Linked DNA regions of Rubinisphaera italica. The protein of the gene in region 2 interacts with the protein of the main gene of each other region in a pairwise test. Links are inferred from orthologs where the notes say so. Each region holds a gene or a part of one and is shown on either strand. Other genes may lie near its edges.

Region 1 (3,224 bases), 3.6 Mb from region 2 along the record:
TATAAAAGAAACGCCATAGGCATGACCAAAGCCGACATCCAAACCCGCAAACCACTTCAGCGACGCTCGAAGAATAATGGTCCAAATTGGAAGCGTCACCAGAGCAAACAATGCCAGTACAAATAATAAGATGCCGAATATTAGGGCTAGGTTGATGGGCTTTGCCTGAGCGAAAAGCAGCATACAGTCATTCATCTTGGTTCTCTGTTTTCTTATTAATGTTGAATCACGCTCCCAGATTGCGGCGGATCACATAGATGACTAATTCAAATAACATAAACCCCCCAATTACCAGAGAGGCGAGTTGAGATGATACAGGAGCACCATAATCCCTGGATTTTTTCGAACTGGATTTCCCGCGGGAGCGTCGAGCAGGAGGCAACTCATCGGAGATCGGAGCATAGTCCTTGTGACTATCGATAGAGTTCAGTGCGTCGGCGAATTCATCCTCTTCATTTTTGCGTCGACGAGGCCGCGGGACTTTGAGGATTGTATCGCATCCGGGACATTGTATTTTCTTTCCAGCCGCCGAATCTTTCGCCTTAAGAGGTCGAAAGCAATGCTTGCATTCCATACGGATTGACATGAGAACCCCCCAAATTAACACTGATTTATACAACGCGAGGAAGGTATCGTTTGTATACAACTCAGTCAAGTTTGTACACGAATTACAATTTGAGAATCTAGTTAATGATCTCTGAATATGTGATTCGTGGCGCAAAAAAAGCAGCACTAAACTGAATTAGTGCTGCTTGATGTATCAATTGATACAGTCATGCGAATATCTTTTTCGAATCGTGGGTAGCCCCGCACGAAGTTCTGGATTAACTCAACATCAAACTGAAGGCCTCTTGTGGACTTCGTCCACCCAGATAGCGGAGCTATCTGGGCTACCCGATTTTCTATTCAAATCACCTACGAAATCGTGCCACCGTACTGAGCGGTATGACCCAGGATTTCTTCGATTCGCAGTAACTGATTGTACTTCGCGATCCGGTCTGTTCGGCTGGCAGAACCGGTTTTGATCTGTCCAGTTCCCAGTGCGACGGCCAAATCGGCGATGGTTGTGTCTTCGGTTTCGCCGGAACGATGGCTCATGACCGCTGTGTATTTGTTGCGATAAGCCAGGTTGACCGCTTCGATGGTTTCGGTCAGGGTGCCGATCTGGTTCACTTTGACGAGGATACTGTTGGCGATGTTCTCATCAATTCCGCGTTGCAATCTCTTGGAATTGGTTACGAACAGGTCGTCGCCGACAAGCTGACATTTGTCGCCGACAGCTTCGGTCAGCTGCTTCCAGCCATCCCAATCATCTTCGCCGCAGCCATCTTCGACCGAGCAAATTGGATATTTGTTGACCCAACTGGCCAGCAATTCGACGAATCCTGCGGAGTCGTAAGAGGTGCCTTCGAGGTTGTATTGCTTCTTCTTGTCGTCATAAAATTCAGAAGCGGCACAGTCGAGAGCGATTTTGATCTGCTCGCCCGGCTTGTATCCGGCCTTTTCGATGGCGGTCAAAATGACTTCAATCGCTTCCTGAGAGTTCGGCAGGTCTGGAGCAAAGCCCCCTTCATCACCAACGGCAGTGCTCATCCCTTTGTCGGCGAGGACTTTTTTCAGAGCGTGGAAAATTTCTGCACCGGCTCGCAAAGCGTCCGAAAAGCAGGAGAAGCCGAGAGGCATGACCATGAATTCCTGGATGCCGATTCCGTTGTTGGCGTGTTCGCCACCGTTAATGATGTTCATCATTGGAGCTGGCAGAACAGTCGCGGCTGGTCCGCCGATGTAGCGGAACAATGGCAATTCGCAAGATCGGGCGGCAGCGTGAGCGGCAGCCATTGAGCAAGCCAGAATCGCATTAGCTCCCAGTCGAGATTTGTTTTCGGTGCCGTCGGCATCGATCATTGCTTTATCAAGAGCAACCTGTTCGGTCACATCCATATCGTAAAGCAGATCGGCAATTTCGCCGTTCACATTCTGGACGGCATTCAAAACGCTCTTGCCGAGATAAACTGATTTGTCGCCATCCCGCAATTCGCAGGCTTCGTGAGTTCCGGTACTGGCTCCACTTGGAACAGCGGCCCGGCCGAGGGTGCCATCTTCGAGTTCGATGTCGACCTCAACGGTTGGATTTCCACGGCTATCCAAAATTTGACGTGCGAAAACTCCAGAAATTGCCAATCCCATGATCGTGACCTCTTTATGATTTGTTGAATGTTGAGGGTTTATTGTTGAGGGGTCTAGAATTGCTGAAGCCAGTAATGCCTGACTTGCAATGAACCCATATTTCGTACGTGAACCGATTGCGTTTTACCACGCTTTGCCCGAAACATCCACGCAAGGTGGGCGGAAATCGGGAAATCCAACTGATTCCAACGTATGTCTTAGTGTTGATTTTTGTCGGAATTTGTTGCGAAAAATCGAACAACCATCCAGATCGCCATGGCGATCACACCCAGTGCCGGGGCGATGTGCATCGGCTCAGATAGGTAGTGCCAAATGGTTGATTGAGTTTCCGGCTGACCGTGACCGGGGTGCGCCCAGGCGGTTGACGGAACAATTCCGATCAGAAAAATGAATGTCAGCAGGTTCAGGATTTGAGTGATTTTGTTTCGCATAATCAATTCAGGAGCGGTTAGAAAAGGAATTGTGTTCGAGAAATCAGACTGGGTGGCGGGGGCGCTCCGCTTAGCGGAAGCCCCCGGACGTTAAAATTCGGGGGGTTCTCTTCGAGGCGCCCCCGCCACTCGGTGACTATTTACTCTGCAGAAATCTGATACAACTTCTGCTCTGTAATATACCGCTCAACCGGTCTGGGTGTAAGGAAACGGATAGAGAGATTTTTCGAAGCTCGATCCCGCATCATACTGGCGGAGATTTCTATGCCCGGCATTTGAATGATCTGCACCGATTTTCTCACGGAATCCGGCAGTTGCAGGCACATCTCATCGATCTCCGCTTCGCTCATCTGGCCCCGATTGACAGCCGCGATGGTGGCCAGTTCAGCGATTTTCTCGGGATCTCGCCAAGTTGGAAAGTCGTTGAGTGAGTCGGCTCCGATGAGAAAAAAGAGTTCGTCATCTGGGAATTCGGCTCGGAGTTCGGTCAGCGTGTCGACTGAATAACAGACTTCGCCCTTCTTGATTTCGCGAGAATCGACCACAAATTCCGGGATTCCAGCGGTCGCAAAGTCGAGCATATACTGCCGTTGCTTGGCAGAGGTC
Region 2 (3,202 bases):
TCAGCAACAACAATATCTCCCAGAGATGCGAAGCTGGCGGCGACACCTCCCATTGTTGGGTTTGTCAGGACAGAGATAAAAAAACCGCCTTCTTCATTGTATTTTCCCAGTGCTGCGGAGACTTTGGCCATTTGCATCAGGGATAAAATTCCCTCATGCATACGGGCACCACCTCCAGAACCGCTGACGATAATCAATGGTAGTCGAAGTTCGGTCGCTTTTTCAGTCGCCCGAGTCAGTTTTTCTCCCACAACAGATCCCATACTACCCATGATGAAATCGGGATCTGTCACAGCAATCACTACAGGACGCCCACGCAGGTAACCACGCCCGGCTATACAGGCATCGACCATGCCGGTCTTTTTTTGTTCGGATTTCAGTCGGTCTTTGTAGGGACGGGAATCGACAAAGCCGAGCGGGTCGACCGAGTGCATCTCGGTCATCCACTCCTCAAAACTGCCGACATCGAGCAGTTGTTCGAGTCGGGCTCGTGCTCCGACTTTGAAGTGATGATCGCATTCAGGACAGATACCAAGTAATCGATCGACCTGTTTACGGAAAACCGTGGCCTGACATTCAGGACATTTCAGCCACAATCCCTCAGGAACGCCTCGTTTCGCAGGACGGTCATTTGAATTCGGCTCTTCGTCAGTCATCGAAATACTTTGGTTGCTTGAGGGTTGATTGTTTAGGGTTGAGTGTTTTCTTAATTACACCAATCTTACACTGGCCACACATCTCTGGGCATTCTAAGCTCGGTGCAGTTTCTGCAGTTTGCAGCGTTTAATGTCCTGAGGCTGATGATGCAGGCAGACCTTTCGGCCTTCGACATTACAGGCGATTAAAGTCGCCAGCGGTTCAGGGGCGACAATAAGAATGTGTTTATCTTTCCGCCCATATTGTTTCATTAACTTGATGACACGTTTCACTGCTGCTTCAATTGGTTCGGCATTGGGAATGGCGACTTCCAGAGGCGCATCTTCCCAGTGACGGTAAACAGTTGGGTATTTGCGCTTCACTTCATCGACTTCTAAACCTTCCCAGATTCCCTGGCTGACATTCCGTAAAAGTTCAGAGGACTTAAAAGGGACATCCAGTTTTTCGGAGATGATTTCAGCAGTGCTATGAGAAGGTTCGTTAGGGCCTGAAAGAATCAGATCGATTTCCTGATCTGCCAGCGACTCGATCAAGGTTTCAACTTCTCGAAATCCACCCTCATTGAGAGGCAGGTTCAAAGAGCCTTGAACTCTGTGCTGGGAATCGTAATCGGTTTGTCCGGGACGAACCAGAAAGATTTTGCACATACACCAACCGTGAATTAGCGAAATAATTGCCTGGAACCTCTTCGTTCCTGACGGATACATTCAAATGCAATTTTGCATCGGAATCCAAACGGCACAGTCTATCGAGTTTTGATATTGATTTCAGCTAATAAACCCGAAACCGCCTCAGAATAATCGTCCTTATCGAAGATCGAACTTCCACAGACGAATAAATTTGCCCCATGCTGTGCACATTCCCCTATTGTGTCCAATGCGACGCCACCGTCAATAGAGAGAAACTGATCGTCTCGCAGTAACTCTTTGATGGCAGAGAGTTTATCTAATGCTACTGGCATGAATTTCTGTCCCCCAAAACCCGGATTTACGCTCATCACGAGCACCAGATCACAGGCTGAGATCCAAGGCTTGATTGCCTCGACAGGTGTATCGGGGTTTAGAACGAGGCCCGGAGAACACCCTGACGCTCGAATTTTTTCCAGCAATTCTCCCGGTTCAGGAACGGCTTCGATGTGAATGGTGATTGCATCGCATCCGGCGTTTACATAGTCCTGATAGTATTTTTCAGGATCGCTGATCATCAGATGAGCATCGAATGGTAAGTCGGTACATTTGCGAATCTTCTCAATGACGAGTGCTCCATAGGAGAGATTCGGAACGAAATGTCCATCCATCACATCCATGTGGAGCAGGGGGGCATTCGCTGCTTCGAGCCGAGCGATATCTGTATGCAAATTGGCAAAATCACACTTCAGCATTGAAGGGGCAATTAAAGGACGCTTACCCAGCAGAGATTTCATCCGAGCGTTCATTTTGAAAATCTTTATGAGAGCCGATAAAAAAGGAGCCGCACGCAAAAAAATGTGTGCGGCTGCGGATTTCTGTCAAATAATTACTTCTTGAGCTGATAGCACATCAGGCGATCCTGCTCACGCAGATAAAGTTTGCCATCGACAACCACGGGATGCGCCCAGCTTTTATCTTCCTGATAAACCGGCACAAACGTATTGACCACTTTGTAGTCAGTGGGAGTCGCTTCGATGATGGCCACAAGACCATCCTGATAGCGAAAAATGATTTTGCCATCAACATACAGAATAGCCGCTGAGCCTTTGCCTTCTCCGCGAAGCCCATCGCCACCCCAGACGATTTCTCCCGTATCGAACTTCAGGCAGGTTGGGAAGCCCTGGTTTTGATTGTGGCCGCCGAATAAATAACCATCCTGCAAAACCATTCCTCCGTGATGATTGTTGAATGTCCGTTTTTCAAGCCAGTAGACAGGATCCGCTGACACGCCGTCTCCATCCTTTTTCAAGTGGAGCAATACAGAACCACCACCACCGTAACTTGAGGTGGCAAACACGTAGTCACCTTGAGCAATTGAAGTCGGAATGTTGGCAACCTCGTTTGCGACCTGATTGTAACCCCAGAGAAATTTACCGTCTGAAGCCCGAACTCCAACAACGCCCCGCCCGATCAACTGCACGTATTGTTTGACGCCCGCTCCGTTAGAAACAACAATTGAAGAATAGCCAGCTCCATCTTTCCCTTCGGTTTTTTCCAACTCTGGTTCCGTAAATTCAGGGACAGCGGATCGCCAGACTTCGGAGCCGTCTTTTTTGTTCAGACAGACAATCATCGCTTCGTCACCACCGGGAGTGCAAAGGACATGATCACCATCGACCAATGGAGATTCTGAATATCCCCAGCCGGACATCATCTTGCCGTTCCATTCTGATTTAAAGTCTTTTTCCCAGACTTTCTTACCGGTATTGGCATCCAGACAGGCAATTTTTCCAGAAGAAGCCACAACATACAGTTTGCCATTGTCGTAAGTTGGAGTGCAGCGGGAACCGGGATAACTGTGTTCTGGATTTCCTTCGGTCAGAAAGGTTGTCCACATGATTGATCCTGTTGAGGCA

What was found.
Region 1: the proteins of rpe (region 2) and eno interact in binary tests that used the Escherichia coli proteins (3 or more experiments, as listed by UniProt). The link is inferred for Rubinisphaera italica from one-to-one orthologs.

Annotation. Positions count from the first base shown.
Region 1 is NZ_SJPG01000001.1:22,417-25,640, forward strand. What follows is about bases 52-2,946. They hold eno (phosphopyruvate hydratase), read right to left. Parts: upstream 2,188-2,946; coding sequence 916-2,187; downstream 52-915. Other genes in these bases: Pan54_RS00100 (hypothetical protein), read right to left, coding at 52-195; Pan54_RS00105 (hypothetical protein), read right to left, coding at 227-586; Pan54_RS00115 (hypothetical protein), read right to left, coding at 2,385-2,618; nadD (nicotinate-nucleotide adenylyltransferase), read right to left, coding at 2,759-2,946. Outside these bases: more of Pan54_RS00100, read right to left, coding at 1-51; more of nadD, read right to left, coding at 2,947-3,224. UniProt on the Escherichia coli protein: Catalyzes the reversible conversion of 2-phosphoglycerate (2-PG) into phosphoenolpyruvate (PEP). It is essential for the degradation of carbohydrates via glycolysis.
Region 2 is NZ_SJPG01000001.1:3,640,597-3,643,798, reverse strand. Bases 242-3,114 are described here. They hold rpe (ribulose-phosphate 3-epimerase), read right to left. Parts: upstream 2,081-3,114; coding sequence 1,403-2,080; downstream 242-1,402. Other genes in these bases: Pan54_RS13550 (PQQ-binding-like beta-propeller repeat protein), read right to left, coding at 2,173-3,114; Pan54_RS13560 (histidine phosphatase family protein), read right to left, coding at 750-1,304; accD (acetyl-CoA carboxylase, carboxyltransferase subunit beta), read right to left, coding at 242-656. In the rest of the region: more of accD, read right to left, coding at 1-241; more of Pan54_RS13550, read right to left, coding at 3,115-3,202. UniProt on the Escherichia coli protein: Catalyzes the reversible epimerization of D-ribulose 5-phosphate to D-xylulose 5-phosphate.